Pigmentibacter sp. JX0631: one gene and its partner. The protein of the gene in region 1 interacts with the protein of each later gene in a pairwise test. Links are inferred from orthologs where the notes say so. Each region holds a gene or a part of one and is shown on either strand. Other genes may lie near its edges. The genes, in order: QEJ31_RS05620 and QEJ31_RS11550.

The links.
Region 2: the proteins of QEJ31_RS05620 (region 1) and QEJ31_RS11550 interact in binary tests that used the Escherichia coli proteins (3 or more experiments, as listed by UniProt). The link is inferred for Pigmentibacter sp. JX0631 from one-to-one orthologs.

Annotation. Positions count from the first base shown.
Region 1 is NZ_CP123622.1:1,299,009-1,311,664, reverse strand. Bases 7,952-10,823 are described here. They hold QEJ31_RS05620 (UDP-N-acetylglucosamine--N-acetylmuramyl-(pentapeptide) pyrophosphoryl-undecaprenol N-acetylglucosamine transferase), read right to left. Parts: upstream 10,022-10,823; coding sequence 8,882-10,021; downstream 7,952-8,881. Other genes in these bases: QEJ31_RS05615 (homogentisate 1,2-dioxygenase), read right to left, coding at 10,047-10,823; tsaE (tRNA (adenosine(37)-N6)-threonylcarbamoyltransferase complex ATPase subunit type 1 TsaE), read right to left, coding at 8,333-8,875; QEJ31_RS05630 (ABC transporter substrate-binding protein), read right to left, coding at 7,952-8,242. In the rest of the region: QEJ31_RS05680 (SAM-dependent methyltransferase), read left to right, coding at 1-177; QEJ31_RS05675 (proline--tRNA ligase), read left to right, coding at 206-1,963; QEJ31_RS05670 (hypothetical protein), read left to right, coding at 2,138-2,560; QEJ31_RS05665 (nuclear transport factor 2 family protein), read right to left, coding at 2,630-2,992; QEJ31_RS05660 (hypothetical protein), read left to right, coding at 3,211-3,489; QEJ31_RS05655 (hypothetical protein), read right to left, coding at 3,581-3,988; QEJ31_RS05650 (hypothetical protein), read right to left, coding at 4,101-4,436; QEJ31_RS05645 (F-box protein), read right to left, coding at 4,523-5,383; QEJ31_RS05640 (F-box protein), read right to left, coding at 5,399-6,229; QEJ31_RS05635 (hypothetical protein), read left to right, coding at 6,666-7,160; more of QEJ31_RS05630, read right to left, coding at 7,151-7,951; more of QEJ31_RS05615, read right to left, coding at 10,824-11,222; QEJ31_RS05610 (hypothetical protein), read left to right, coding at 11,370-12,347; QEJ31_RS05605 (hypothetical protein), read left to right, coding at 12,347-12,656. UniProt on the Escherichia coli protein: Cell wall formation. Catalyzes the transfer of a GlcNAc subunit on undecaprenyl-pyrophosphoryl-MurNAc-pentapeptide (lipid intermediate I) to form undecaprenyl-pyrophosphoryl-MurNAc-(pentapeptide)GlcNAc (lipid intermediate II).
Region 2 is NZ_CP123622.1:2,640,316-2,657,059, reverse strand. The notes cover bases 5,659-8,503. They hold QEJ31_RS11550 (TrmH family RNA methyltransferase), read left to right. Parts: upstream 5,659-6,598; coding sequence 6,599-7,408; downstream 7,409-8,503. Other genes in these bases: QEJ31_RS11540 (aminotransferase class V-fold PLP-dependent enzyme), read left to right, coding at 8,383-8,503; QEJ31_RS11545 (tryptophan 2,3-dioxygenase family protein), read left to right, coding at 7,606-8,367; QEJ31_RS11555 (NAD(P)/FAD-dependent oxidoreductase), read right to left, coding at 5,659-6,279. In the rest of the region: QEJ31_RS11585 (GNAT family N-acyltransferase), read left to right, coding at 1-468; QEJ31_RS11580 (protein-glutamate O-methyltransferase CheR), read right to left, coding at 473-1,348; QEJ31_RS11575 (response regulator), read left to right, coding at 1,521-2,246; QEJ31_RS11570 (cytochrome c), read right to left, coding at 2,253-2,744; QEJ31_RS11565 (thioredoxin domain-containing protein), read right to left, coding at 2,921-4,033; QEJ31_RS11560 (DUF2058 family protein), read right to left, coding at 4,081-4,605; more of QEJ31_RS11555, read right to left, coding at 4,924-5,658; more of QEJ31_RS11540, read left to right, coding at 8,504-9,510; murB (UDP-N-acetylmuramate dehydrogenase), read right to left, coding at 9,526-11,241; QEJ31_RS11530 (hypothetical protein), read right to left, coding at 11,244-11,576; GTPase HflX, read right to left, coding at 11,570-12,922; QEJ31_RS11520 (prolyl oligopeptidase family serine peptidase), read right to left, coding at 12,919-13,608; QEJ31_RS11515 (1-acyl-sn-glycerol-3-phosphate acyltransferase), read left to right, coding at 13,705-15,081; QEJ31_RS11510 (hypothetical protein), read left to right, coding at 15,095-15,568; QEJ31_RS11505 (hypothetical protein), read left to right, coding at 15,552-16,268; QEJ31_RS11500 (Trp family transcriptional regulator), read left to right, coding at 16,280-16,573; QEJ31_RS11495 (hypothetical protein), read right to left, coding at 16,575-16,744.

The DNA of each region.
Region 1 (12,656 bases):
GGTTATGAAGTTACTGCTACTGAATTTGTACCTTCAAATCATACACCTAAAAATCGTCTTTTAACGTGCGTACGGCGTGGTAATTATTTAGAGTCAGCAAAAAAAGAATATCAGTCTATGAAAGAATATCTTGGTGGAAAATCCATCATGTTAGAAGATCTATTAAATACAAATTAATTCGTTATTATTCTCGGAGAAATTTTTTATGCGTATGTCTAAGTTAGTGGGAAGAACTATTAAAGAAACACCACGCGATAGTGAATTACCTAGTCACAAATTTATGTTACGTGGCGGTTTTATGCGCCAGTATTCTGCCGGAGTTTACGGAATACTTCCGCTTGGTATGCGCTCAATTGCCAAAATTGAAAAAATTTGTCGCGAAGAAATGAATGCGGTTGAAGGACAAGAAATAAGAATGCCATGTTCTGCAACAAAAGAACTTTGGGAAGAAACTGGCCGATATCAAACTTTTGGTAAAGATATGATGAAATTTCATGATAGAAATGAAAAACCAATGGTTTTAAATCCTACGCATGAAGAGCCTGTTGTTTATTTAACTCGTACGGAAGTAACAAGTTATAGACAATTACCGGTAATGCTATATCAAATTCAAACTAAATTCCGTGATGAACCTCGCCCAAGAGGTGGGCTTATCCGTTTACGTGAATTTACTATGAAAGATGCTTATAGTTTCCATACATCTGAAGAAGATTTAAAAGAATATTATGATCAAGTATTTGCTGCTTATAACCGTTTTTTTAAACGAACTGGGTGCAAAAATTTTGTGAGTGTAATGTCCGACAATGGACTTTTTGGTGGTCGCTATTCCCATGAATTTCAAATGCTTGTTCCTACAGGTGAAGATAAACTAATAACTTGTCCGCATTGTAAGTACAGTGCAAACGAAGAAATATCTACTTCACCATTTGTCATTCGTTCTGAAGCTGAAAAAAGTATTGAAAAAGTTCATACACCCAATGCAAAAACAATTGAATTATTAATAAAACAATTAAATTGTTCAGCTGAGCAAACAGCAAAAGCTGTTATGTTTCAAACTTTAAAAGGTATTCCTGTAATTACTTTTGTCCGGGGTGATTTAGAAGTCATTGATAAAAAAGTGCGGACTTTAGTTCAATCTGAGGTTGTTCCTGCAACACCAGAAGCTATTGCAAAGGCTGGAGCTGTTGCCGGTAGTACAGGACTTGTTGGGTTAAATCTTCAGTCTTGTTACGTTGTAATAGATCATACAGTTGCAAAGGGAAATAATTTTGCAACAGGTGCAAATGAAAAAGATTTTCACTTTGTTAACTTTAATGTCCAACGCGATTTTCTTGATAAATTAACTGATTCAGAAAAGAAAAAGGTTATTATTGGGGATATTGCAGCAGCCCGTGAAGGCGATCCTTGTCCAGAATGCGGGAAAGAACTAAAAGAAACACGCGGAATAGAAATTGGAAATATTTTTCATCTTGGCACAAAGTATTCCAAAGATATGGAATGTACTTATCTTGATCATCAGGGGAAAAAGCAATACCCAATTATGGGTTGTTACGGTATAGGTATTACACGTTTACTTCCTGCTATAATTGAAGAAAGTCACGATGACAGAGGTCCTATTTTGCCATTACCTATTGCGCCTTTTGAAGTTCATTTTTGTGTTTTAAATAAAAAGGAACAGGCTGTCCAAGAAAAATCTGAAGAACTTTATAAGAAAATGTTAGCTGGAAAATTAGATGTATTAATTGACGATCGCGATGAAAAACCTGGGTCGCAATTTGCAGATGCAGATCTATTTGGCATTCCATTTCGTGTTATTCTTTCTCCAAAAACATTGGCAGAAGGCTGTGTAGAATTAAAATATCGGGACAATAGAATGGAAGCACGTAAAATTAAAACCGATGAAATAGTAAAAGTTTTAATGGATGAAATTAAAACTGAATATGCAAAGTATAATTCTGTTTAATTTGTTAAATAGAATTATACTTGTTTATAATATAATCTTTTATAATGAAATTCTAAATTTCAATTAAATTCTAAACTTCATTATTAACTATTTTAAGTAATGCTAAATAAATGACATTTTTATATTTCATGTTTTAAATTAAAATAAAATCTCAATTTAATAAAAGGAGATTTTATGAGAGCTTTAAGTTTGAAGACTCTTTCTGTAATTTGTGCAATGAGTTTTATATCTGATTTAGTTGCAAAAGATAGGCTTTTACCTGGCGAATATATTCAAAGGGGGGATCAGTTAACTTCTTCCAATGGTTGTTTTCGATTAGCTATGCAACATGATGGTAATTTGGTAATTTATAAAAACATAAATAATCAAGCAATATGGTCATCTAGAACTGATAATACAGCAACATATATTGCTTTTATGCAAAGAGACGGAAATTTTGTAACTTATACTTACAATGGAACTCCTACTTGGAATTCGCAAACGCAAAATCACGAAGGAGCTTGGGTTGTAATGCAGGGTGACGGTAATTTAGTGGTATATGCATGGAATTCTTTAAGATCATTATGGGCAAGTAATACTGTTACAAATTGCTATTAATTACATTTAGTCAAATTATAAAATTGTATTTAGCAGTTTAAATTTATTCAATGTGGTATTATTACAGTATTAACAGTGATAAACTCTAGAAAATATAATGACATCATTTTTTATTTCAAGAACTTCGCACACCATTAATATTTCTTCATTCTCGACATGCCGAATATATTCCATAAATACGGTATCATTATCAGCAATAATTTTTTTGGGCTCATATTTTAAAGTGGGCAGTCTTTCAAATGCATCTTTCCACCACTCACTTAATGCATTTTTTCCTTTTATAAGTCCATTTGTTTCAGGCATCCTGATTTTTAATTTTGGGCTATAATGTTCAGCATTTTCTGCGTAAAGTGAAAGAAGATTCTCTAGATTATGTTGATTAAAAGCTGCAAACCATTTGAGCGCAATATTTTTATTTTTTTCAGAGCTCATGTTTTTACTCTTCCCCTAGTAATTAAGTTACTTTTGATATTATTAATAAAAGATATTTTAGTAAAGGAAAAATTAAGTTTGGTATATTTATATTACTAAATGTTAGAATTTTATTTAGTAAATGATGTTTCTTAAATTCAAAATCATTGCTTTTTTTAGCACATTAATATAATAATAGCCTGTTTTAGGTTTTTTTATTAAATCTTTGGAGGTGGTTCATGAGTATAATGCCAGAAGATATTTTACCTAATGATATAAATGAATTAGAAATTGATGGGATTAAAGCAAGAAAAGGAACTGTTGCTGCGGTATTAGCAAATGCAAAAATTCTTACTTCGGCTACAGCAACTGAGAATGCAAAGATAAGTGCAAAAGAAACTATTAAAAAATTAGCACCAACGTTGATCGCATTAGAGCTACATGAACATTTAATTTGGAAAAACCCAGAAATTCAACAGATTATTGATGAAATATTGGAAACTAACAATAAATTATAATTTTTATACAATTGATGTAATTTTGTAAGAACACACTAAGGAGCCCATAGATTAATTTTACCATCTAATTGTGGTTAGTATTAAATGCACCTTATCCGCAAGAAGCGTCGTAACTTCCTGTATACCATAAAGGTTTAAATGCATCGCTATAAATTACTAAGTTCCCATCATTTTGCAATCTCAAAAAGCCAAAAGCCCCAGAAGTATTAGTTTGCCAATTAATTGGAGCACCGGTTGAGTTTAAAAGTTTTAAATTACTACCATAATCTATATAGAGCTGTGTTGCAAAAGTATTGTAAGTATTTGAACTCCAAATTACTTTTCCTGATCTATTTGTAATTACTAAATTCCCTTGATCTCTAAATCCTAATGTAAAGCAAAGATTTGGTGATTGAAGAACTCTGCCTGCAACAAGAGTTTCTCCTGGTTCTAAAATTGATTTAGCTGAAGCAACAAAAGGTAATGAAATTATCAAAGAAAACAGCACTTTTTTTAGCATATATTATTCTTCCTTTTTTAGTTTATTCCTAGAAATAATTGTATGAAAAAAAAAGTTAGAACTCAACTTTTTAAATAAAATAATTCTGACTAAGGTAAAATTTATAAGTATGTTACTTTGTGTTGCAACTGCTATCTTGGCACTTTTCAAAACATTTACAGCCCAATATAAATGTGACGTAATTATTTATAAAGTATGTTCCATCTCGCAAAAATTCATGACTTTTTAAAATGCTCAAGTCACTTTTTGCAAGTGCATTGTTGTAATCCTTTATTATATACAATTTTCCATCTTTAAGAAAATTAACAACCTCTTTAGGCGTTAATGAATTATATTTAGGCTTTCCTAAGCATCCTTGATAACACTTGTAACAAAGATTTTCTTTCATTCTTTTCGCAAAAACTGGAAAAATATAAATTGATAAAAAAATAACGATAATTTTCTTCAAAATCTGTTCCTTTTCTTTTTGTTTTCGGAACTGTAAAGTAAAAAATTACCATTTTTTATTAGGAAAAATTTTGCTATTTCAATATTTTAATTACTAAAATAGTATTTTTCTTCTATTCCATTTCTTAAAATCACGAAAATAGGATTAATTGGAGATACGCCTAATGATTTTTTTATGTTTACAATATTTAAAAGTATTTCTTCACGTGAGAAAAAATAAGATTTTTCAAAATAGTAATTATCAATGTCATTTACAATAATAGTATCAAGCTGTAACAATTGCACACTAATTGTAGATGCTAAATCTAATGAATGAATGCTACTCATTACTCTACTGGAGTTTTTTAGAAGATCAAATTGGACTGTTTTTATGTTGTTGTATGTTTTAAACATTGAAAAGTTAACAATTAACCAATCTATAGTTGAAACGGTACCTATGTAATATAGTTTATCTGGATAAGCCTTAAATTCTGAATACTCAACACGACTTTGAAAATTATAGATAAATTTTTCAATTACCAAATGTTCAATATTTGGAAATTTAATTGAAATTTTCTGTAACAAGTCATTAAAAATTTCAGAATTATTCCAATACCAGTTTAAATTTTCAAATTTACTGTCGCTAACTTTTAGAACAAGTTTTTTAACTTGGCTATTTTGATTTGCTAATGAAAAATCTAATATTTTTAGCCATTTTTTTAACTCAGCAATATTTCCCTTTATTGTTAATTCATCTTTGCTATTTAGATATGTTAAATATGTTTCTACTTGAGTTTTTAAAGCCTTACTTGTACTTTTTAAGTTTATGATTGATTGTGGATCAAGATTTTTAGTTATCTCAGAAACAAGTTCTTGCGGGAGGTTGCTTAAAAAATCTTTCTCATTTTCGGCGTATGAATTTGTGACTAGAAAAGATAAAATAATTGAAAGAATATATAATAATCGCACTGTACTAAATCCTTTTTAATTTTTGTTGTATTTTTTTACTTCACCATTTAGAATAACAAACAAAGATTTGCTCTTAAAATTATCATTATTTATAAAATAATTTTTAACACTTTCTTCTGTGTAAAAATGTCTATCTTTTGTATAAGATTCGTTTTTATCATCAATTTGAATAATTTTAATATTTGGTATGTATTTAATCATGTAATGCGATATGTAATCAATATCGCTATAATGATAGCCAGCATTTTTATTGCGGTTGAGGGTCATATTAACTTTATAAATATTTTCATTATTTTTGATTGCAAAAAATTGCTTAAAGAAACTAGATAATCTTTCAAAACTTCCAACCAAGTAAATTTCATTTCCTTTTATTTCAATAGAGATGGATTCAAAAATATTATTATTGGTAGAATCATGAAATATCATAGTAAATTTATTTAAATTAGGAAATGTATCAAGTGCCAATAGTAAAAGTCCAAAAGCTCTATTGTCATAAAATCTTAAGTCATCATAGGAATCAAAATAATCGATAATTAAATTATTTGTATTAGTTAATTTTTCATTCAAATTGTTGTTAAGTAACATTAAATATTCAGAAATTTCATTTTTTGTCCCATTTATTTTAATTGTACTTAGTTTTTTTGTGTAGTTAATATATTCACTTATACTTTCATTTAAAGAAGTACTTGTTTTTGATAAATTAATTAAAGAACTTGCATCTAAGTTTGAGTAAATATTTTCTTTCAAAGTTTGCGGAATGTTGTCTAAATTTTCGTTACTTTTCATCGCAAATGCATGATTTAAGTAAATTAAAAGTGGAAATATAATTGCAAAAATATGTTTCATTGAAAATCCTTTTGTATCAAAAGTTACTTCATTAAAAAAGTAAACAGTATTTTTATTTTTTTATTAAGTCAAATAATTTATGAATAAGTTTATAAAATTTATAATTAATTAATGTTCTTAATTGAATTTGTTTCGTTAATTTTGTATTAGTTCCGCTTTATAAATATAATTTTAATTAACAAAAAAGATACATATTTTATTGTGAAAACATCATATTGATAAAAAATTATTGACTTAGTGTATTCAAATATGAAAAATCCTTTTTTTATGCAAATAGAGAAACTGAAAATCTTTAGAAGTAGACAAAAGGATAAAAAAAAGGTAAATAATTTAAAAATGTTCTGCAAAGTATTCAAATCAAAATAATTTTTATAAGTTGTAATCTTTGGAAAAAAAATAGAGCATAAAAAATTAATTTTATTTCAATGGAGGAGTTATGAACTTTTTTAAAAAATTATTAATACTCACTATCTTTCTTCAATGTCATTATTCATTAGCTGAAACTGTTAATGTTTATTGCTCCAACATCAGCCACAATTGGAAATGGTTAAAAAATGGGAATAAAAAAGTAACTGTTGATGGTAGTTGGAAAGAAATGGTTTTTTTTCCTGCTGTTTTTATTGAATTTTTCGACCTCAAAGGAGGTATCAATAAAATTGAAGAATTAACACACGAATGTATCAAACAATATGGTGATGCATACTATATCGTGCAACCTGCGAATAATTTTATGTCTGAATGGCATACTTTTGGAAGTAATGGATATCTGTTAAATGGTTTATTTATAATTCAATCACATAATGTAAGTTATGGCTATTCATTATATATGTTTAATACTGAGTTGCTGCAAAATACTTATTCAAAATACTTATCGTACGAAGAAATTGCAGAGAAAATTCAAAAATTAAGAATAGATCAATCTTACTTATAGTCTTTCAATATTTCTTTGGGGTTAAATTTATATTCTTTTAAATTTTTGTTATAGAATTTTGTATATTTCTTAAAATTAATTTTATTCCAATTGCTTTTATCTAAATATTTAAAATATTCATCTACCTCTTTTTTTCCAATAGGTGAGAAAAAATTTATCTTCATTTCGTAATTAGAACTATTAATATCGATTCCCTTAAGATAGTCGAAGATAACTGCAATTGCACATGCTCCATTAATAAAGTGTCCACCTAGTGAAGTAGATATTGTTCCCTTTTTTATTTCTTCTAAAGATTCTTTTGACCAATTTAATCCGCCGATATAAATATTTTTACCTGGTAGCTTTTGATGGTTATAGACTGCTTTTAATGCTCCTAATGCAATTGGATCATTAGCAGCCCAAATAAAATCAATATCTTTGTATCTATCAAACATGTGATTTGTTTTTTGATAAGCTATATCCCTATCCCATTCAGCTGCTATTATCTGGAGAAGTTGAATACTCTTGTTTTCATTTAAAAATTTATATAAACCTTTTTCTCTTTCGAGAGATGTTTTTGTTTCTTTATCTCCATTGATTGCAATTAATTTAAACATTTTTTTTGATTTTAAATTTTCTGGAATATTTTTATACATTTCATTCATAATTTGGTATCCGGCAGGAACGTTGTCTGCAACAACAGTTCCAATCCAATTTTTATATATACTTCTTGGATATTTTATAACTTTTTTTTGATCATCTGTTAAATCTACATGTACTAGAAATGTTTTAATATTATTATTATTCAATATTTTAAGCATTTGTGGTGCCGAGTTTTTTTCATTCACTATTAAAACAAAGTCAGGTTTATTTGTTTCGCTGGCAATTTTATAGACAAGATCTATCATGTTTTCTCTATCACGTTCGGCATATAAAACTTCATAGTCAAATCCAAGTTCTACTGCAGCAGCTCTGGTAAATTCTGCTGCTGTTACCCAAAAATCTTCATTCGATTTACCTGGGACTAAAAATGTGATTTTTATTGCAGAAGCTGTATAAATGAAAAATATACTTACTATAAATGCAAATAATTTGATTTTCATATTACTTCCTTTAATTAAGGAACTTAATATATTGTAAATTATTTTTTTAGATTAAGAAAATTAAATATTTGACACATGTAAAGAATGAAATTAAAGATTTATTTTTTTTATGCAATACAGTCTAGAATTATTTTGCTCACCTAATTCAATAGATATTTCAAAAATTCTTTTAGGACGTTGGCAGCCTGTTATCTTAAAAAAAGAATTATATTCTTCAATTTCAATATTATAAGGCCACTCAAAGATACAAAATGAATTTTTTAACGAAAATTCATTTTCTAGTCCAAGAAAAAATAATTCATTTCCATTTTTAATTCGATATAAGTCAAGATGCACTATTTTTTCTATATTATTTCTTGAATTGCTTAATTGAAATATATTTAGAATTGAAAAAGTGGGACTAGAGCCTTTCTCACTTGAATACCAATTTTCCAACAAATTTTTAACAAAAGTAGTTTTACCTGAGCCTAGATCTCCATCAAGAAAAAGCCAATCTCCTGCTTGGAAAAAAAGACTAATTTCTTTTGTAATTAAATCTAAATTTTCTAAATTTACAGAAAATTCAACTGAATCAGCATCTTTTTGCTCGGTAATAAAAAATTTTTGTAAATCATTTGTAAACTTTAGAGTCATTATTTTTTAAATATCTCCATATTTTATCATAGTTTCCCAGATAATTTGTCCCGTTTTTAAAGCAGAGTCTTTAGCTGGTGAAGTTTCTAAAGCAACTTTTCGTTCTTCCAAAGAGTTAAAAGTAGAATCTATTAATTGAATGGCGGAGTCATTTTGAAAGGTATTTTCGTCAATTGATTGAGCCCATCCTTTATTCATAAATATTCTTGCATTTATAATTTGATCGCCACGGCTTGCATGTAGACCTAAAGGAATTAGAATCATAGGAACTTTTGCTGCAGCTAATTCAAAAATACTACTCGCTCCTGCTCTACAAATTGCCAAATCAGCAGCACTATAAGCATATTTCATTCCGTCTGTAAGAAACTCGAGCTGGCGATAATATTCAAGCCCAGGTAGTTCTTGTCTGTTACCTTTACCAACAATATGAATAATACTATAGTTCTTGTGTAGCTCGGGAATAATTGTGTACATTTTTTGATTCAGACTTTGTGCACCTAAACTACCACCAAAAATTAAAATGGTTTTTCGGTTGTTAGGTAATGAGAAAAATTTAAGACCTTCTTCTTTTGTAGCAGAAAATAAAGATTCGCGTATAGGTAAACCTATTTCTAATACTTTATTTTGAAAAAAAGGATGAAATTTTTTAATAGTTTCTGGAAATGAAACAAGCGCTTTATTGCAAAATGGGACTGTTAATTTAGTAGCTAATGCAGGTGTAGCATCGCTTTCGTGAATAATAATAGGAATTCCTCTTAACCACGCCGCCCATACTACGGGAGCTGAAACAAATCCTCCTTTAGAAAAAACAATAGATGCTTTGACTTTTCCAAGAAAGAAAAAAGCTTGGAGAATACCAAGAAGAATTAAAAAAGGATCTGAAAAATTTTTAAGACTAAAATATCTTCTTAATTTGCCAGTTGAAATAGAGAAATAATGCCAATTGGGTTTATTCGTAGTAACTAAATCTTTTTCCATGCCTGTTTGGGAGCCGACATAATAAACATTTATTTTTTTTTCGTTGGAAGCTTTATATAAGGGAGAGTTTTCTGCTTCAAATAATGCAAAATGTGGCCAAACATGTCCAGCTGTACCACCGCCAGTTAAAACTATATTATAAGTTTTATCAGATTCTTTGTGAGCCATTCTTTAAGCCATTTCTATTTAATAATTATAGATGATTAGGACTATCCCAGGTAAAATGATACTTTTTATCTTCAAGTATCCCTGCAGCTTCAGTTACAAATAAAGGTTCAAATGTGTCAACCATTATTGCAAGTTCTTGAGTATATTTTGCGCCAATGCTTTGTTCATAACGCTCTGGGTGAGGACCATGGGGAATCCCAGATGGATGGAAACTAATAGAATAGTTAGATATTCCTTTTCTGCTGGTAAAATCGCCGCTGACATAAAAAATAACTTCATCACAATCTAAGCTGGAATGTGGCCACGGACAAGGGATTGCTTTAGGGTGATAATCAAGCATTCTTGGAACAAAATTCATGACATAGAACTTATTAGCGCTAAAAACTGAGTGTACTGTGGGTGGTAAATGGACTGAGCTAGTTTTAGGTTGATAGTTATAAACCGAGAACGAGAAAGGCCAATACCATCCGTCCCATCCAACAACTTTATAGGGAAAATCTGTGTATTCATGTCTGGTTAGTGTATTATCTTTTTTAATTATAAATGAAAAATTTTCATTATCTTTTATTGATAAAAGTCTATTTGGAGCATGAAAATCCCGATGATTGTATGGGGAATCTAGTTTTATTTGTCCGTTGGGTAATTTAAATTCTGCTGGAATGCCAAATTTATTTTTACCTTCAATAATGAGCATATTTGTTTTCATAGCGGGTAAAAATCGGAAAGGAATGGCTTTGGGTATAAACAGATAGTCCCCTTTCTTATAATCTAATTCACCCATTATGGTTTGTAAAATTCCTTCTCCTTCGGAAATAAAATATAATTCATCAGCATCTGCATTTGAAAAAAAATGCTCATCATTTTTCGTTAAATTTGTAATACCTACAGAACAGCTATCATTTATTAGTAATGTTGCTCTTGCTTCTAATAAATTTCCTTCTTTTTTTAGAAGTGGAGTTTGAAAATGTCTTCTTTTTAATTCTGTTGAGTTTAATTTGTTGCAATTTGGAAAAAAAGGATTATCTGTTTTATAAATTTCAGTTTTAACTTCATGTGTAGGAGCTCTTTTCTGATATAATATAGAATAATGATCGCTAAATCCTTCACGAGTAATTACATGTTCAATGAGCATATTACCGTCAAGTTCACAGATAGTATGTTGTTTTGCTGAAACAAAACCAAGCTTTCTATAATCAATCATTGGTTCACTCCTTTTTAAGGTGACAAATTAATTCAAGATAATTTATAACATCTTATAGGAATATGGGGCAAGCTTTTGTTTGCCTTTTGGAAACACTTAATATACCTTTGTACTGTTTTGAGTCATAATTTTAGAAAGTTGGCTTTTATGAAAAAAAAATTGCTAATTATTGCTGATAAATTGGAAAAAGTAAATTTAAAATCAGATTCTAGTCTTGCTTTAGCAGAAGCGGCAATCGCTAAAAATTGGGAAGTTTTTTGGTGTGAAGATAAAAATATACATTTTTTAAATGAAGAAATTTATTTAAATCAATTCAATGAAATAAAAGAAATAAATATAAATAATATTAATTATGAGCAAGTAAAAAAGAATTTAGTTTCTTTTTCATCTTTTGACTATTGTTTTATTAGGAAAGATCCTCCTTTTAATGAAGGCTATAAAGATCTTTGTTGGATTTTAGCGACGCAAACTAAAGTTAAAATTTTAAATCCAGCTGAAGTTCTGCTTGCGTATCACGAAAAAGCTTTGCATTGGAAAGCTTTGAGTTCAGGAGTTATTAACAAAAATAATGTTATTCCAACATGTTTATCAGAAAATATTTCTATTATTGAAAAATATTTGAAAGAAAATATAAATTTATTTGATGATGGAATTATTTGCAAACCATGGTTAGGACATGGAGGTGAGGATGTTCAATTGTTTACTAATATGAATGATCTTATTGCATTCTTAGACAAACAATCCATTCATAATCATTTAAAGCAAAAATATCTTGTTCAACCTTATTTAAAAGAAATTCATACGGAAGGTGATAGAAGGGTTTTAATTGCTGACGGTGTAATCATCGGCGATTTTGTAAGAATTCCAGAGCACGGTAAAATTGCGTCTAATCTTGCCCAAGGCGGTACAGCGCATATCAGAGAGATGTCAAAAGAACAGATAAAATTATGTGAATCAGTTGGTCTCTTTTTAAAAAGTATGAATATAGTTTTTGCTGGTTTAGATTTGATAGGAAATAAAATTGGAGAAATTAATATCACTTCGCCAACTGGATTAAGAACAGTTGAAAATTTAACAGGGGAAAAAATAAATAAGATAGCTTTTGAATTAATGGTGAAAAATTAATGAATAAATTAAATACAAGTATAATAGTTACATTAATTATATTGCTAACCTCTTGTGTTACAATGAAAAAAAAACATGAGCTTGTTCCTGTTTTAAATGATGATCAAGTATTAAAAATTTCGCAAATAATTCAAAATCGTTGTTTTGTTGGTAAAAATCCACAATTTTTGGCAGATTTTAGTACTGAAAGTCTCCGTCTTCCACCTATTGAAATCGAAGGGATATGGGAAAAAAACTTTTCTTTACTAAAATCCAGTGTAATAGGACCATTAGGCACTGAATTTTTTTCATTTCAATTAGATGGAACAG
Region 2 (16,744 bases), 1.3 Mb from region 1 along the record:
CAATTAATTTGTAAAGTTGGAAAAAAACCTATTGCTTGTTTGAGAATTATTTTTAATAATCAAAATCAAGAAAAAACTGAATTATACGAATTCTGTGAGAATATTCCTGATTGGTTATTAACAAAAAAATTTGTAGAAATATCTCGCTTTGCTTGGGACAAAGAATATAGAGAAAGTGATGTTTTTATCAATATGATAAGACAAGTTGTTAGGATAGTAATAGAGTCAGGTCATACTCATATTGTAACAAGTTCTCCAGAACCTTTAATTCCACTTTATACAAAAGTGGGTTTTCAAGTTCTAGATGTACCTTGGAAATCGAAATATTCAACGATAAAAAGCAAAGAATCAATTTTATTCTTAGATGCTAAAGGAATTTTATCTGGAGAAATTGTCATCGAAAAATTTATTTGGAACAAAATATACTCAAGAGTTGCGAATTATTTAGGAATAACAACAAAAGAATAATATTTTAGTTGTTGTTCCTTTTATATATTGCAGGAATTACTGATTTTAATTTATGTTTATTTCCTATCATAGCTTCTGAATGACCGATAAAAAGATAACCATCTTTTGTTAGACATGATGATAATTTTTCTACCGTATCTTCTACAACTTTTTGAGGAAAATATATCAAAACATTTCGACAAAATATTAAATCAAATTTATAAGGAAACTTATAAACTTCGCTTTTTAAATTAAATTTAAAAAATTCAATCATATTTCTATAGTTTTCTTTAATCTGATAACAATCACTTGGAATATTGTTTGATTCTTCAAAATATTTTAATATAAGATCTGCGGATACATGCTCACTAATTTCTTTTTTATAAATTCCTAATTTTGCTTTTTCTAAAACTTGCGTGTTTAAATCTGAAGCTTGAATTTTTATACTAATGTTCTTTGTTTTACTAAAATATTCATTAAGTATCATTAAAATTGTATATGGTTCTTCTCCACTGCTTGATGCAGCACACCAAACTTTTATTTCCTTCCGTTTTTCTTTCAATAAATTTTCTTCAATTTTCGGAAGATTTTGTTTTAAAAATTGAAAATGTTCCTTTTCCCTAAAAAAATGGGTCGTATTTGTGGTTAGAACTTCCAAAAACTCATTAGTTACTTCATTACTTCCAATTTCTATCAGATTAATTAATTCTTTATATGATGAACAATTATATTTTTTTAGAACTTTATGGAGTCTATTTGACATTAATGAAAAGTTTTTTTCGCTAGGATCCATAAAAATCCCAGTTCTATCTAAAAGAATTTTTGATAAACTATTAAACCCAGCTTCATCTGAAATTAATTCATCAAAAGTTAGATTATTTTGTTGAGGTGCTTTAGGCATTTTTTTCCCTCGATAGCATTCTCTACAAAGAATATTATAAAGCAATCACGTTGTCTTTTCGGTACAAATAATAACTAGAATAATACCATGTCGAAATCCTAACACAAATAAATCTGTCATCTCATAGAATAGAATGTAACATATATAAAATACTATTTTTTTGGAGTAAATTATGAGCTGCTTAAAGGAACATCTTATCCTTGTAGTGGACGATGAGCCTGATCTAAGAGAAATGCTTGTCTCTGAACTTCAAACACTAGAAGCAAAAACATTAGAAGCTGGGAATGGAAAAGAAGGAATAAAAATTGTTAAAAATGAAAAAATAGATCTTATTATTAGTGATATTAGAATGCCAGGTGGCAATGGTATTGATTTATTAGATGAAACAAAAAAATTAAATTTACTAAAACCAAAATTTTTATTTATAACTGCTTTTTCTGATTTTACCAGAGAAGAAATTCATGCCCATGGAGCTGAAGGTCTAGTTTCAAAACCATTTGATTTACCTAGCTTAATTGAAAATTTAGAATGGCTTTGCACTGACTTAAAAACAAAATATTTAAAAAAACCAGTACAACCAACATCAACACGCCTCCAAGTGTCTGCCAATAATGCTAATGAATTTATTTTAGGCAGGGGCGGAGCTTTAATGTATACAGGAACAAAGTTACTTGAAGCTGCGGAATTTGTTGAGTTTGAAATTCAATTTCCAGATGGAACTAAAGTGACTGGAAATGGTGAAGTACTTTGGAACGGAAATGTTCAAGATGGAGAAAACTATTGTGCTGGTATTGAATTTAAGTATTTTACTCCAGATTGTTTAGACTATGCAATAAAATTAATTGAGAGTTGCAAATCAATAGCATATGTTCCGGAAAGAACAAAAAAAATAGAATAATTTCTGTTACTTTTTAGCAGATAAAGAATTTACGTATTCAGCCAAATCTTTTCTGTCTTTTTCATTTGGAACCTGCGCTTTAAAGCTTGCCATTCCAGTTCCTGGTACACCTTTTTCTATAACTTCCATAATATATTTTACTGGAGGAAGATTAGCTTTATTATTTTTAAATTTACCTTCAGCTAAATTAGTTGCTTTCATCGCCTGTCCTGAAGGAGTATCTGCTTTTCCAGTTGCTCCATGGCAAAGAGCACAAGTCGCAGATTCATAGAATTTTTTCCCATTTGCAAGTTGTTCAGCACTTGCTCCGCTTCCTTTTGCTGGTGCGGCAATAGCCGATTCGGTTTCAAGCATACTAGTTGTTGAGTTTGCAGCCGTTTCACTTGGTTTGTCTGTTGATTTATTCATTTTAATTAAATCATACCTATAAACAACTATAAACACTACGAGTAACGTTACCAGAAAAGAGACCAGTAGTACCTTTGTTGGGGCTTTCATTTTTTCCTCCAATGAAAATTGAAACCTTAAAAATTTATTGGCATCTTACTCGACAGTCTAAAAAGAAATTTAACATGGAATAAGATAAAAATTTACACTTAAAAAAATATTATACTAAAAGCAACCAAAAGAAAATGATTACCAAAAGTTTAGTCTTCGCATTTTCTTTCAATAAATTATTTTATTGCAGCTTTGATACTAGCTTCTAATTGTTGTGGATTAGCTTCTAGAATTTTTCCATTTAAATAAAAAGTTGGTGTTCCTTTAAAGCCAGTTGAACTATTAAATTCATTTTGAACTTTTTGGATATATTCATTTGGTTCATTAGAATTTAGACATTCCGTAAATGCTTTTAGATCAAGATTGGATTGTTTTGCCACATTGATAGCTTCATCGAGAAATTGTTTTGTTGGATCATTACCAGTTGGATTTGCTTTTGAAAAAGGCACTTGAAAAGCGTTAGTATGATAATCCCAGAAAGATTTTTCACCTTGTTTAGTAGCACAAAACGCACCTTTGGTTAAAGCACCACTCAAACCTTGTGCTGCAAGAGGGTAAGAAATATGGACAAATTTAACTTTATCAGCAAATTCTTTGGAAATTTTTTCTATGATAGGCTCTGTTTCACGGCAATGTGCACAAAGATAATCAGCCACTTCAACAAATACTAAACTGGCGTTTTTATTTCCCCTGGAAGGATAACCTTCTAAATTTAATTTGACCGAAGGAGATGTCGGTGGATTTAATAATACTTTGATTCTCCCGCCCACTTCTAGTTCTTGTATTTTGCGCAGAACAATTTCTGAAGCTTTTTGTTGAGACATTTGCATCTGAAGCTGCGCTTTTATTTTCTCGAAAGATTGCCCCCCAAAAACCCCGGCACCCATTTGGGCAATTATTTTTTCATAATATTGCTTCGCATCTTGCTCAGAAACTGGCGGAATATTCAATAATTCTTCTAATTTAGGAAGTTCTGTAGAAGAAACAGGTTTTCCTGCATCATTTGCCAAAGCTATTCTAAGTGCAATTTGAGAAGCAAAGTTTTTTTCTGCATTATAGATATTGTTTTGCAGAGTAAAGTAATCCATTCCTGAATCACCAGGTAGCATACCTGTATCCCAAGTTTTACCATCTACAACGACAAATGGTTTTCCTAGATTTGCAGATATATCAACTGCTTTTTTGGCTTTTTGGGCAAGCATCACACCTGTAGTAGCTAATGCTCCTAAAATAATACCCCCTATAAAAAAACCAATTATTTTAATGTTACTAGATTTGTTATCTTGCATTATTTTTCTCCATAAATGAAAGGAACGGAAGCTTTCAAAATTCTCAACTATAATTCAATTTCTTCAGAATCATCAAGTTCCGAATGTAATGTAATTAATCTTAGTGGAGAAATTTCTTTAATAATTTTTGCCGCAGAAAGTGGCACTATATAAAACTCATCAACTTCATCCATTGGTCGCCCAATTCCTAATTTCCCACGCGCCAGCATTTCTCTCTGCCAAGAGGTCACTAGAACCTTACGGACTTTATTTTTTTCTGCGAAATAATAAGGTTCTGTAGCATTTGGAGAATTAAGACAATTGCTATTTAAAATTTGTCTAGCCCTGTATATTAACTCTCTTTGCTGAATCAGCAAATCGCGTTGTTTGTTTAATTCTTTATCAATTTCTTTCTGTTTATTTTTTTCTTCTTCAATTTTATCGAGTTCTGCTTTTTTTTCGGCATCAATAGCATCCGCAAGTTGTTTATTTTTCTTTGAATCATGTTCTTGTTTGCGGTTTGAGGCTTCTGCTTTTTGTGCTTGTTTTTTGGAAACCAATCCTGCTTTTAAAAGTTGATCCCTTAAGCTCATCTTTATTCCTCCCTTACCCTTTCATCCTTCTCCCGACTTTTATGAATTGTCAATTTATCTTCAGCTCTGGAAAATAGAAATGTATCAAAAATGAGGCATTTTTTAGAAGTTATCCACATTGAAAGTGGATAACTCGAGGGAGAACAAATGACTTATTCTTAAAAATAAATAACTTCAAAGGTATGCCATTTTATAGAGCACTATTTATACTTAATTGATAGATAATACAAAAATTAGAAATCTAGTTTCTTTTTCGCAAAGATACTAACATGATTTCTTTCAAATTTTTAATTTTCATATCTTTAGAGAGGTATCGAACTAAACTTTCCCCTTCTCAATTGAGAGAAATGATTCTAAAGAATCATCTTTCGTCTCTAACCAACTCGTATGATGATAAGTAGAAAAATTACCAGTTAGAGCTGAACAATAGATTTGATCTCGAAAAGTTATGATATTTTCATGTTTATGTTTTTTCCAAAGAAAAAAATTAGCATTTACCTTATCTATATCTAATTTTGGGTAATCAGTTAAAGATATTAATTCCTTTACATAATCTCCTTGAAATAATACACCGTCATGAGCAGTTTCTAATTTTTCTTCTCTATCTATCCAAATATTATTTTCTATTTGTTGTTCTTGCAATGAAGGTAACGAAAACTTCCCTAGAATAAAGTTACGAGCTAACCATGCTTGGGCATCAAACATATTAAAAGTGTAATACTGATCTTGCATACCTAAATATATTAATTTTGGATTTTCAAACCAAAATATTCCTTTATACAAATGATTTGGCCATAATCTATTTTTAGTTTTTAACTGTAAATTTTCTGCCATAAAGGGAAAATGGTGCTTATAACCTGTACATAAAATAATAGCATCTATTTTTTTTGTTGTTCCATCTTTAAAATATGCAATATTTAATTCTACTTTATCTAGCATAGGTTTTTCTTCCCAATTATTTGGAAAGTTAAAGCCCATAGGCTTTGTTCTGTAACAAGAAGTAATACTTTTTGCTCCGTATTTGTAACATTGAGATCCTATATCTTCTGCTGAATAACTACTACCTACTATTAAAATATCTTTATCTTTAAATTCTAAGGCATCGCGAAAATCATGCGCATGCAATATTCTTCCGTTGAACTTATTCATGCCAGGAAAAGTTGGATAATTTGGAAAGGAATAATGTCCTGAAGCTACAACTACATAATCAAATTCTTCAATATACTCATTATCTTTTTTTAAATTCCGGTATTTTAAATGAAATTTATTTGTTTCGTTATGAAATACGACGCTTTTTACGGGACATTGAAATTTTATCCATTTTTTAACCCCTGCTTTTTCTACACGTCCTTGAATATAATCAAACAGAACCTCTCTTGGTGGGTAAGAAGGAATTTGTTTACCAAAGTGTTCTTCAAAAGAGTAATCTGCAAATTCTAGACATTCTTTAGGCCCATTAGACCAGAGATAACGATACATACTGCCGTGCACAGGTTCCCCAAATCTATCCACACCAGTTTCCCAAGTGTAATTCCAAAGGCCTCCCCAATTATCTTGCTTTTCAAAACAAACAATTTCAGGAATAGGAATGCTCTTTTGCTCTATAGCTGCAAAAGCTCGCATTTGAGCACACCCTGATGGACCAGCCCCAATAATAGCAACTCGAGTTTTCATATAAATCCTCATTAATATTTAAATACTTGCGAAATAAATATAGTAATTAAAAAGAAATTTTAAATTATTAGAAAAGAAATATTGTTTTTTGTACACAAAAAATATATTACAACTATTTTTTCAATTTCTCAACTAATATGCTATTATTTTTGTACTTTCTATAATTTAAAAATGCCTTTACAAATACCTAAAAGAAGAAATATACCCTTTAGGACAGTTGGAATTGATTCATGCCTTCTAAGAATCAAGCACAATTTAATAACCTTAATAGATTATTAGAAATAACTATTAAATTGAGTATAAAATAATGGAGATTCACTTGAAAAAAAGAGAAAAAGAACAAGAAAAAATAAAACAACATGGTGAGCACAGAAGAATCCCAAAACCAAGAAAAAATTTAGAAATGAAGATATGTGGTCTCCATTCTTGTAAAATGTTATTTAGCAAACGCCCTCAGGACCTTATTCGTGTTTATATTACCGAAAATATGCTAAAAGAAATGAATAAAGTTTTAAAATATTGTGCTGAGAAAAAATTAGCTTATCGTATTTTAACCGAAGAAGAAATGCTGAAGGTTTCTGAATCAAATCATCATGAAGGAGTTTGTTTTTTAATTCGCCGTACTCCTTCTTTAAGCTATGAAGAATTTCTTAAAAATGAAAATCTAGTTAAAAATACAAATTGTATTGTTGCACTCGAAAATGTCCAAAATCCACATAACTTAGGAGCAGTTATGCGTGTTTGTGCAAATTTTGGAGCAAATGCTATACTAGTATCACATGCAGATGCAGCATTATCGGGTGCAGCTTATCGTACATCAGAAGGTGGTGCTGAGTTTATCAAAATAATTACTACAGATAATTTTAATAAAGCTTTGGAGAAATTTAAAGCATCTGAATATAAAATTATGTTAACTTCTAGTCATAAAGGTACGAATATATTTAAAGAGAAACTTCCTAAAAAATTGGTATTTGTTTTTGGATCAGAAAATTCTGGTATAACAGAACCCCTCTTAAATAATGGTGATAAAATTATCCAAATTCCAAGTTCAGGTAATGTAGAAAGTCTAAATATCGCATGCGCATCAAGTGTCATTCTTGCTGAATATTGGCGAATTCATAAAGAATAATTATATAAATAAGAGTAGCATTATTATGTTGCCAATTATTTTGGTAACTTTAATTCAATGATAATAAAACAAAAAAATAAAAATAAAACTTTTCTTTTGTCAAAAAACTGATATCTTACATCTTGTAGTTCTAAGTTTGTTTAGTTAAATATTTCAATATCTAAATATTATTCAATTTTAAAATTAAAGGATTTGTTATGTTAAGTAATAGACTAACGATTGATGAATTATCAGAATTAATGAATGGAAATGGAAAAAGTGACTACGAAATATATTTAAAAACAAAAGACTTACTTTCTCTACAAACAAATTATAATGAGCTTTGTAATGCAGATGAAATTCATTTTCAACTAGTACATCAAGCAGAAGAACTATTTTTTAAATCCTTAAATTTTTCTCTCCTTGAAATCAATAAATATTTATTAGAAAAAAATTATCAAAGAATTATTAGCAATTTTAAACGTGCACATAAAGCACAAGAGTGCCTTTTAAAAACAATTGAAATTCTTCATTCTATGTCTCCAAGAGAATATCAAGATATTAGATTAAAATTAGGTAACGGGAGTGGCCAAGATTCGCCAGGATTTAAATCATTTTTAAAAATTTCTACAACTCTTTGGCTTTCATTTAAGGAACTTTTTGGCATTCATGATATTTTAGACTTTGAGAAAATATATCATACAGAATATGTCCATAATGATGTTTATTTAATTTGTGAATGTTTCCTTGAATTGGATGATCTTTACAACAAATTTCTTTATTCCCATATGAAATTAATTGGTAGAAGTATTGGGCTACAAGCGCATTCAATGAAAGGTAATGTTGTTACAAATCTCACTAATAGAATTGCACGCTCCCTTTTTCCAGAGTTATGGGAAATTCGTTCAAAAATGACTTCAGAATGGGGGCATCAGTATGGAGTGGTTCGAGATAGTTTAAGTTCACAAAAAGTTATTTAAAAATTAGGTTTTCCAATGTCTTTATTAATCAATCAGTTTCTAAAACCAAACGGTCTTTACTTCCTTAATCACTCAATGGGCTGTTTAAACAAAAATCAAGAAATTGCTAAAGAGCTTTATTTCCATTCATGGAAAAATAAAGGTGGAAATTCTTGGGAAGAATGGCTCCCTTATCTCGAAAATTTCCATAAAATTTTAGCAGAAATAACTTTTAGTAAATCAAAAAATTTTTGTTATCAAATAAACAATTCTTCAGCACTCTTAAAAATTATTCATGCAATACCAAAAAATAATAAGCGGAAAAAAATTATCTTAAGTGACTTAGAATTTCCATCAATGCAATTTATTTTTAATTTTCTCCCAAAAGATTTTTATGAATTTATATTGATTAAAAGTAAAAATGGAAGAATTCAAACCGAACAATGGTTAAATGAAATTGATGATAAAACACTATTTCTTTTAGTTTCTCATGTAACTTATGGTAACTCATTCAAACAGCCTATCGTCGATATTGCTAATAAGTGTAGAAAATTTAATGTTATATCCATATTAGATCTCGCCCAATCAATTGGGGTAATTCCAATTAATTTAGAAAATTCTAATTTCGATTTTGCCATTGGATCATGTTTAAAGTGGCTTTGTGGTGGAACTGGAACTGGATTTATCTGGGCAAACAGCAGTGTATTTGGTAAAATTAATTCAAATGCATTTGGTTGGTTTGGGATGGAAAATATTTTTGCTGAAAATATTGATGAATTAAAAAAAAGTTCAAATTCAAGTCAATTTATGGATGGTACTCCATGTATTTTACCTTTAATGCTTGCAATTGAAAGTATTAAATTGTTAAATAATATTGGATTTGAAAATATTTATAAAAAAAATCAGGAATATATTTCTTATCTTCATAGCTATATGCAAGAAAAACCAAAAATCAAAGTACTTTCTCCGCTTCAGCATGATGAAAGAGGAGGTACTTTCGTTTTTTCTACTAAAAATGATGAACAGTTTTTAAATTATTTAAAGCAGGAAAAAGTCTTTGTAGATAGCAAACCTAATTATGGAATTAGATTTTCACCCCATATTTACAACACATGGGATGAAATATATAAATTTAAAGAAATTGTTGAAAATTTTGAATTTTAATTTTTCAATAAATAATTAAAATAACTTAAGTTTCCAAAAATTACTTGGTTGATGAAAATCGGCTTTTAAAATTTCATCTTTTTTTCTTTTCTTATTTTTTAATTGAGAATACTCTACATGTTTCCAAGCTGGTGATAAGTAATATTTGCCATAACCCAGGCTTAAAGCACATTGGAAAGAAATAAAATTTTGCTGCTCACTAATAACATTTTTTAAATTATTAAAAGTAAAATTCATGCCAAATACGTATCTTAAATCTTTATCATTATGGAAATGAATACTCATATTATTAATTGTTAAAGAGTCCCATAATTTAAGATTTGGTTGCAAATTTTGAGTTGATCTTTGCCTAACTCCATCAAATTCAAAAGCAATCCATTCACCATTTGGAGTTACTTCAAATTCTAGATAACAAGTTTTTGGTTTATCAGGATGCGCAAAAAATATTTCACTTACACTAAAATTCCAAAGCTCATCTATAAATTTTTGGTTCTTTTTTCCATACTTTTCAGCAACTGGAATAGAAAATATTTTATTTGGATTGTCTGTTGTAAAAGTTTTCCATTGAAGAAAAGGTTTCGCAGGATTTTTCTTTGCATCTTCAAGACTTATTAATTGACATAGACTTACAAATACATCAGGACGACCATTAAATGGAGTTTGAAAATACTCGAAAAAGGGGCCCTCATAAAGAATTTTTGGAAATTCATTATTAGAATAGAAGAGCTTAGTAACAAAAGAATTTGGATAATAAAAAAGACCTACCCATTTTTTTCCATGTTCATTTTCATAACTTGGACCTAAATTTTCCATCCCACATTTTTGATACATTTCTTTGGGAAATAAACCTACGGGTTGTACTTCTAACTCCAATTCTGCATTTAACTCTTTTTTCGCTTTACTTCGCATAATAGCTGTTAAGTTAAGCATGTCTTTAGTTTTTGCAGAACCCATATTCCAAACAAAATTTGCATGAAATTGACTAACTTCCGCAGCACCTACTTTTAAACCTTTTAACCCTAATTCATCAAATATTTGTCCACTTGGCTTGCCTACTGAATAATTATTTTTAAATGTGGAGCCACAACTAGGTAAAAAGAAATGTTTTTTCTTGTGCCTATCTTCTTCACAAATAAGCATATGTTTTAACAGTTTTTCAGCAGCTAATTTATTTGGAAAAAATAATCTCACTCCAACGACAATTTCTGGTTTGTGCATAAGTGTTGTTAATTTATATCCCTGAAATATTTCTTCTGAAGTATAAGTTTTTATATATCCATAATGATCTATAGTTAATACATTTTTGACAATTTGAGATATCTCGCCCCCGTAACAACGAGCATTCATTCTAACAGATGCACCAACTTGCCCTGGCATTCTAAACATCCACGAAGCACCAGCTCTATTTGCAACCATACATATTTCTGCAATTTCAGTATTTGTAACACCTGCTTCAACAAATAAATATTCATCAGTTTCCCAAAACCAATGATTTAAATTTTCAAGAGAAAGAATAACTCCTGAAAAATTTTCATCTGAATAAACAGAATTACTACCAGAACCTAAAATCGAACAAGGTAACTGCTGAGAATGGCACCACAAAATAGTTTGCTGAATTTCAAATAAATTTGAAGGAGTTGAAAAGTAACGAGCTATACCACCCATTTTATAATAGGTTTTTTCTTTTATATTTTGATTTTCAACAAAATAATCCGGAATTTTTTTTTGCATTTTTACTTTCCAAGAACTTGTTTTACTTCTTCTTCATTACAATATTTCGGACCACCAACATAATTAATAATTGCATTAATTTCTTTTGCTATAGAAGGATATGAATAATTTAATTTGTCTAAAGATTCACATATTTCCAAAAATAATAACTCTGTTTGTTTTTCTAATTGCGTTAAACTTTGTTGATAATTATTATTATCATATTTTGCGTATAAATCACCTACATTCCAATTTTCAGGCGGTAAATGCCCCAATTGAGTTTCGATAATCTTTAATTCCATTATTTTATTTTTTATATTATCAGGTATTTTATTATCCTCTTTTTTCTCTACCATTCCAAATTTTCCTCAGCTTTATTAATCACAAAATATCTTTGATAAATACTCTTTGACATTCTTACTTTAAATATTCCTTCATCTTGAGTCCATTTTGCTTCTAATACTCGAGTATGAGAATAAATTAATGACAACATTTTAGAATCTTCATAATGCACATTAAAAACTTTTTCTACCATATTTAGTGCAAGAAACTGTACAATAGTTTCTCTAAATTTTTTTATATCTTCTTCTTTTTGGCTAGATATGCATATACTTTTTGGATAACTACGCATTAGTATTCTAGCCAATTGTGGCTCACCTTTAATAGCATCAATTTTATTAAAAATTATTATTTTTGGAACGTCAGATGCTCCTACCTGACGTAGTACTTCGTCAGTTACTTTAATATGCTCTTTATAAGATTTATTGGAAATATCTACAATATGCAAAATAAGATCAGCTTTACAAGCTTCTTCTAAAGTACTACGAAAACTTGCTACTAATCCATGAGGTAAATTTCTGATAAAACCAACTGTATCGGTTATCAGAATATTCATGTTATTTGTGCCGCGAATTTTTCTTACACTTGAATCAAGAGTTTCAAATAAAGAATCTTTAGCAGACAAATGACTCTCAGTTAAAGCATTCATTAATGTGGTTTTTCCAGCATTAGTATATCCAACTAAAACTACATTCCATTCATCTAATCTATTTTTTCTTTGCGTTTCTCTTTCTTTTTGGATTTTTTCCAAATCTTTTTTGAGAGAAGCGATTTTGTCTTTCATGCGTCTTCTATCAATTTCAAGTTGTGTTTCACCGGAACCTTTTACTCTTCCACCAACACCACCTCCTCCTCTTTGTCTTTCCCATGCAATCCAAGCATTTGATAACCGAGGAGCCATATACTCTAAGTGAGCTATTTCGACTTGAGTTCTTGATTCTTTTGAACGCGCATTTTTTTTAAAAATCTGGAGAATAATACTTGTTCTATCTAAGACTGGTTTGTTTATTAAATTTTCTAAATTTCTAACTTGTGTTGGGGAAAGCTCTTGATCAAAGGTAACATAATCAATTTGTAACAATTGACAAGATTTTTTAATTTCTTCTGCTTTTCCTAAGCCTATATAAGTTGCTGGAACAGGTTTATTTTTCTTTTGAACTGAAACGCCGAGACATTCGTCACCAAGCGTTCTTACTAAAGCTCCTAATTCTTGTAAGCTTTCCTGAATTTCAACAGGATTGTCTTCAGGTAGTTCTAAACTTACTAGATAAGCTTTCATACCAACTATATCACGATTTTCTAGTTGTATTCTTGCTTTTTCTAACTCTATGGTTTTTTCAATATCAATATTTGTTTTATTCAACGATTTTCCTCAATAAATTTGGTTATATCTTTAATTTCTTCGCTAGAAATTGTATGCCCCATATTACTGTAAATTTTATTTCTTAACCGTTTCACACCTAAATCTTTTAATGAATCCAACATATCATAATATGTTGCAGGAAAAATAACTTGATCTTGATTTCCATGCAGAACAAGCATAGGTGTATCTATTACTTTTCCTGCATAAGCATTTTTAATCGTATGTGCTTGAAAAATAAAACCACTTAATGCCAAAATTCCAGCGAGTTTTTCTTTTAATTTTAAACCACTATAAATTGCTAAAGCAGCTCCTTGTGAAAATCCCAAAAGAAAAACTTTTGAATAATCAAGCTTGCAAACTTCAATGGCTTCATTGAGAAGTTGTAAAACTAATTCTTCTGAATTTCTTCGTTCTTCAGTAGGATCACTAAAAAGTGGGAACCATTGTGCTCCATCAAAGCCCATAGGATAGTTTTTTGGCCCTTGTGGAAAAAGCCAAAGAACATTTTGAATATTTATTTCATTTGCTAAAGAAGCAAAATTTGCAGCATTATCGCCAAAACCATGTAAACAAATAATAATATTTTTAATCTCATCACCTCTAACGTTCGATACAACTTTTAGAGGACTATTTATTTGAATAGTTTTCTTACCTTTAGCATTATTTGAATTTGATTGTATTGACATTCTGTCTCCAATGGGTGAATTTGACATTTAATAATGTCCAGTATGGCAATATACTCAATTTTAGATCACAGCAAAACACTAGAGGCAAATCTTATAATGATTCGATTTCTAGCTTTTATACTTTGCAGAATTTTTTTCAAAAGAATTTGTATATCAGGAACACCTTATACAGGTGGAAGTTCAATATGGGCTTCAAACCATTCTAGCGGAATAGTTGATCCGGCTGTTATGTTAGGACTTGCACCTGTACAAATTAGACCGCTTGCAAAACATACGCTTTGGGACATTCCCGTAATGCGCCAATTCTTGAAATTGACGAGAGCTATTCCAGTAACTCGTTTGCAAGACATCAAAAAAGATATTCAAGCCCAAAAAGAAATGTTGGAACAAGGAAATTTTGAAGCCGACTGGCGCGCAAAAGCAAATAATGAAGCCTTTCAAAAGGTTGGAGATGCTTTACTAGAGGGAGATAGTATTCTTATTTTCCCTGAAGGGGTCAGTCACGATGAACCTTTTATTTTCCAGTTAAAAACAGGTTTAGCCCGGATGGCTTTACAAGCGATGAGTAGATGCAAAGATGAAAACTTTACCGTTGTAGTTCAACCAGCAGTTATAGATTATTCAGAAAAAGATGAGTTTCGTAGTGAGTTATATTTGCATTTTTGTGAACCCGTCGTAATCACTTCTAGTGATTTTTCTGTGAAAGATATCATGGATGGGGTGCGAGAATCCTTAGAGTCGGGTTTTGCTAGTTTTTTCAGCTGGGATGAAAAAAGAAATTGGCGCTTTTTATTTGAACTTGCATATGGAAGAAGCCCATCTTCTGCAAGAGAGTTTAGAATTTTTGTTGAACAAAACCGTCCTAATTTTGATTCTGACCAAATTATCATGGCAAAAATTCAAACCATGCGCAGAATGATGCAAGCTGTAAATGTTTCACCTGCACAACTTGTTTGGGGAGACAACAATTATAAAAAGAGAAATTTCTTTTGGGTAATGATTCGTCATGGATGGTTTTATCTTTTTGTTTCTTTTCCAATAGAAACACTTGGTACATTAGTTTGGGTTCTTCCTGCCAAAATATGCGAACGACTTGCTAAAAAAAGTACATCAGACCGAGACGTTCGGGCTACAATGAAAATTGCGCATGGAATGTGGTTTTTTCCTCTTTGGGCATTTCTCATGTCTTCTATTTTTACTTACTTTGCAGGTGGCTATTTACCTCAAATCAATAAAATCGTATTATGGGTTGCTTTCCTTATCTTAACTCCAACATTTCTTGCGTTAAGTTTGATAGTCCAAGAAAGCATTAATTTTTTCCCAGGCTTTTTACGCTTAGCTAAACTTCGCTTTTTCTTTCCCAGAGGCTGGTATGAACTCATGAAAGAATGGAGAGAAATTTCAGACGGAGTTATGCAAAAAATAAAAGATTCTGAAGAACAAAATTTAAAAAATAAATCTCTTAATAAATAGGGTTTTTCCTGATATGCCATTTGCAAAAAAAATATTTGATTCAGATTTTGAATCGTACTTAAAACGAAATTTTCCTGAACATGCTCGAAGAATCATTCAAGCTCGCTCCATCGCCAATCTTGTCCGTTTTTTTTACCCTTTACTTTCATTTTTAATTCCAATAGTTTTCTTTGCTACTATTGCATTAATTATCGCTTTATTTAAAAGTAAAATATTAGAAGAAGCTCAAAAAGGACGATTTTCAGAAATTATAACAAACACTTCAATTCAAAGTGTAATAGCCGGAGTATTTGCAGTTGGTATTGTTTTTGCTTTTATTTCCTTTATAATTGGTTTAACATTTGGGTTTTCTAAAGCTAGAGATATTCTTTTTAAATCAGAAGAACTTGAAGCAAAAATGAAACATATTTGGTTGATCGATAAAAAGGATTCCCAATTACCTCACTTAATAAGAAACCAAACAACAGATCATGAACCAGAAGCATAAAATTGAGAAATTTATAATTTTTTTAAATGGTTCAAATTCCCATACAAATGTTAAAGTCTTTGCAAATAAACAAAATTCCTCATCCTTAACTAACTTAAATGTGAATGAAATTTATATTGCTGATGGTGGATTGAATCATTTTCTGCGGAATAAAATATCTTGTAACAAAATTATTTGGGCTGGTGACTACGATAGTTTGACAGAAAAATCCAAAAAATTTCTTGACAAAAACTCAGTACGTAACAATATGAAACAGGAGAGAGAGCTGATTGTTGAAGAAATCTCTTTGCAGAAAAATAAAGACTATAATGACTTTTCATTTTTATTAGAATTAATAAAGAAAAAGTCAAAAAATATTCCAATATTTATCGAAATATTTTTTGGCTTAGGCGGAAGAAAAGACCATGAAATAGCAAATATATTTGAAGCAAAAAGATTTATTAAAAACCATGTTCCTGGGGGGATTTGTTATTTTCACGAAGGTGTTATTATTTCATCTGTTAACTTTGAAGTAATTTGTGCCAATAAGTTAACATTTTCAATTTTTTCAGATGAAGATAATGCTTCAATATCTATAAAAGGAGCTAAATATAGTGGAAATATTATACTTGAAAGACCTTCACATGGCTTGAGTAATTCAACAAAAGGAAGTAGGATTTTAATAAAGCCTAACAGTTCTACCGTTTTATTTTATTTTTAAAGGATAAGAATATGACCCAATCTAAATTTCAAAAATCAACAAAAGAAATTTTAGATTTTATTTTAGAGATCAAAGATAAAGGTATTTCTATGGAAGACGCAGAACAATTTTTAAAAGTTTTTCTTACCCCTGCAGAAATAGACGCCATTTCTCAAAGACTTCAAATTGTTGATATGATTTCTAAAGGAATAGCGCAAAGAGAAATTTCTGAAAAACTGGGAGTAGGAATTGCAACAGTCACCAGAGGAAGCAGAATGCTGCAAGAAAATAATGAACTTCTTAAAAAAGTTTTTCCAAGAAGTTAAATTATTGCATTTTTTTCATTTTATTTAATAATTCATTAATATCGTTTATATGTTCTTCCTCCAAATTTTGGTGAATATTTAATACAAATTCCATTATTGAATTTAACCATTTCTCATTTTTTGAAATATCCAGAACTAATGCTAAAATTATAAAACATTTAATTATTTTTT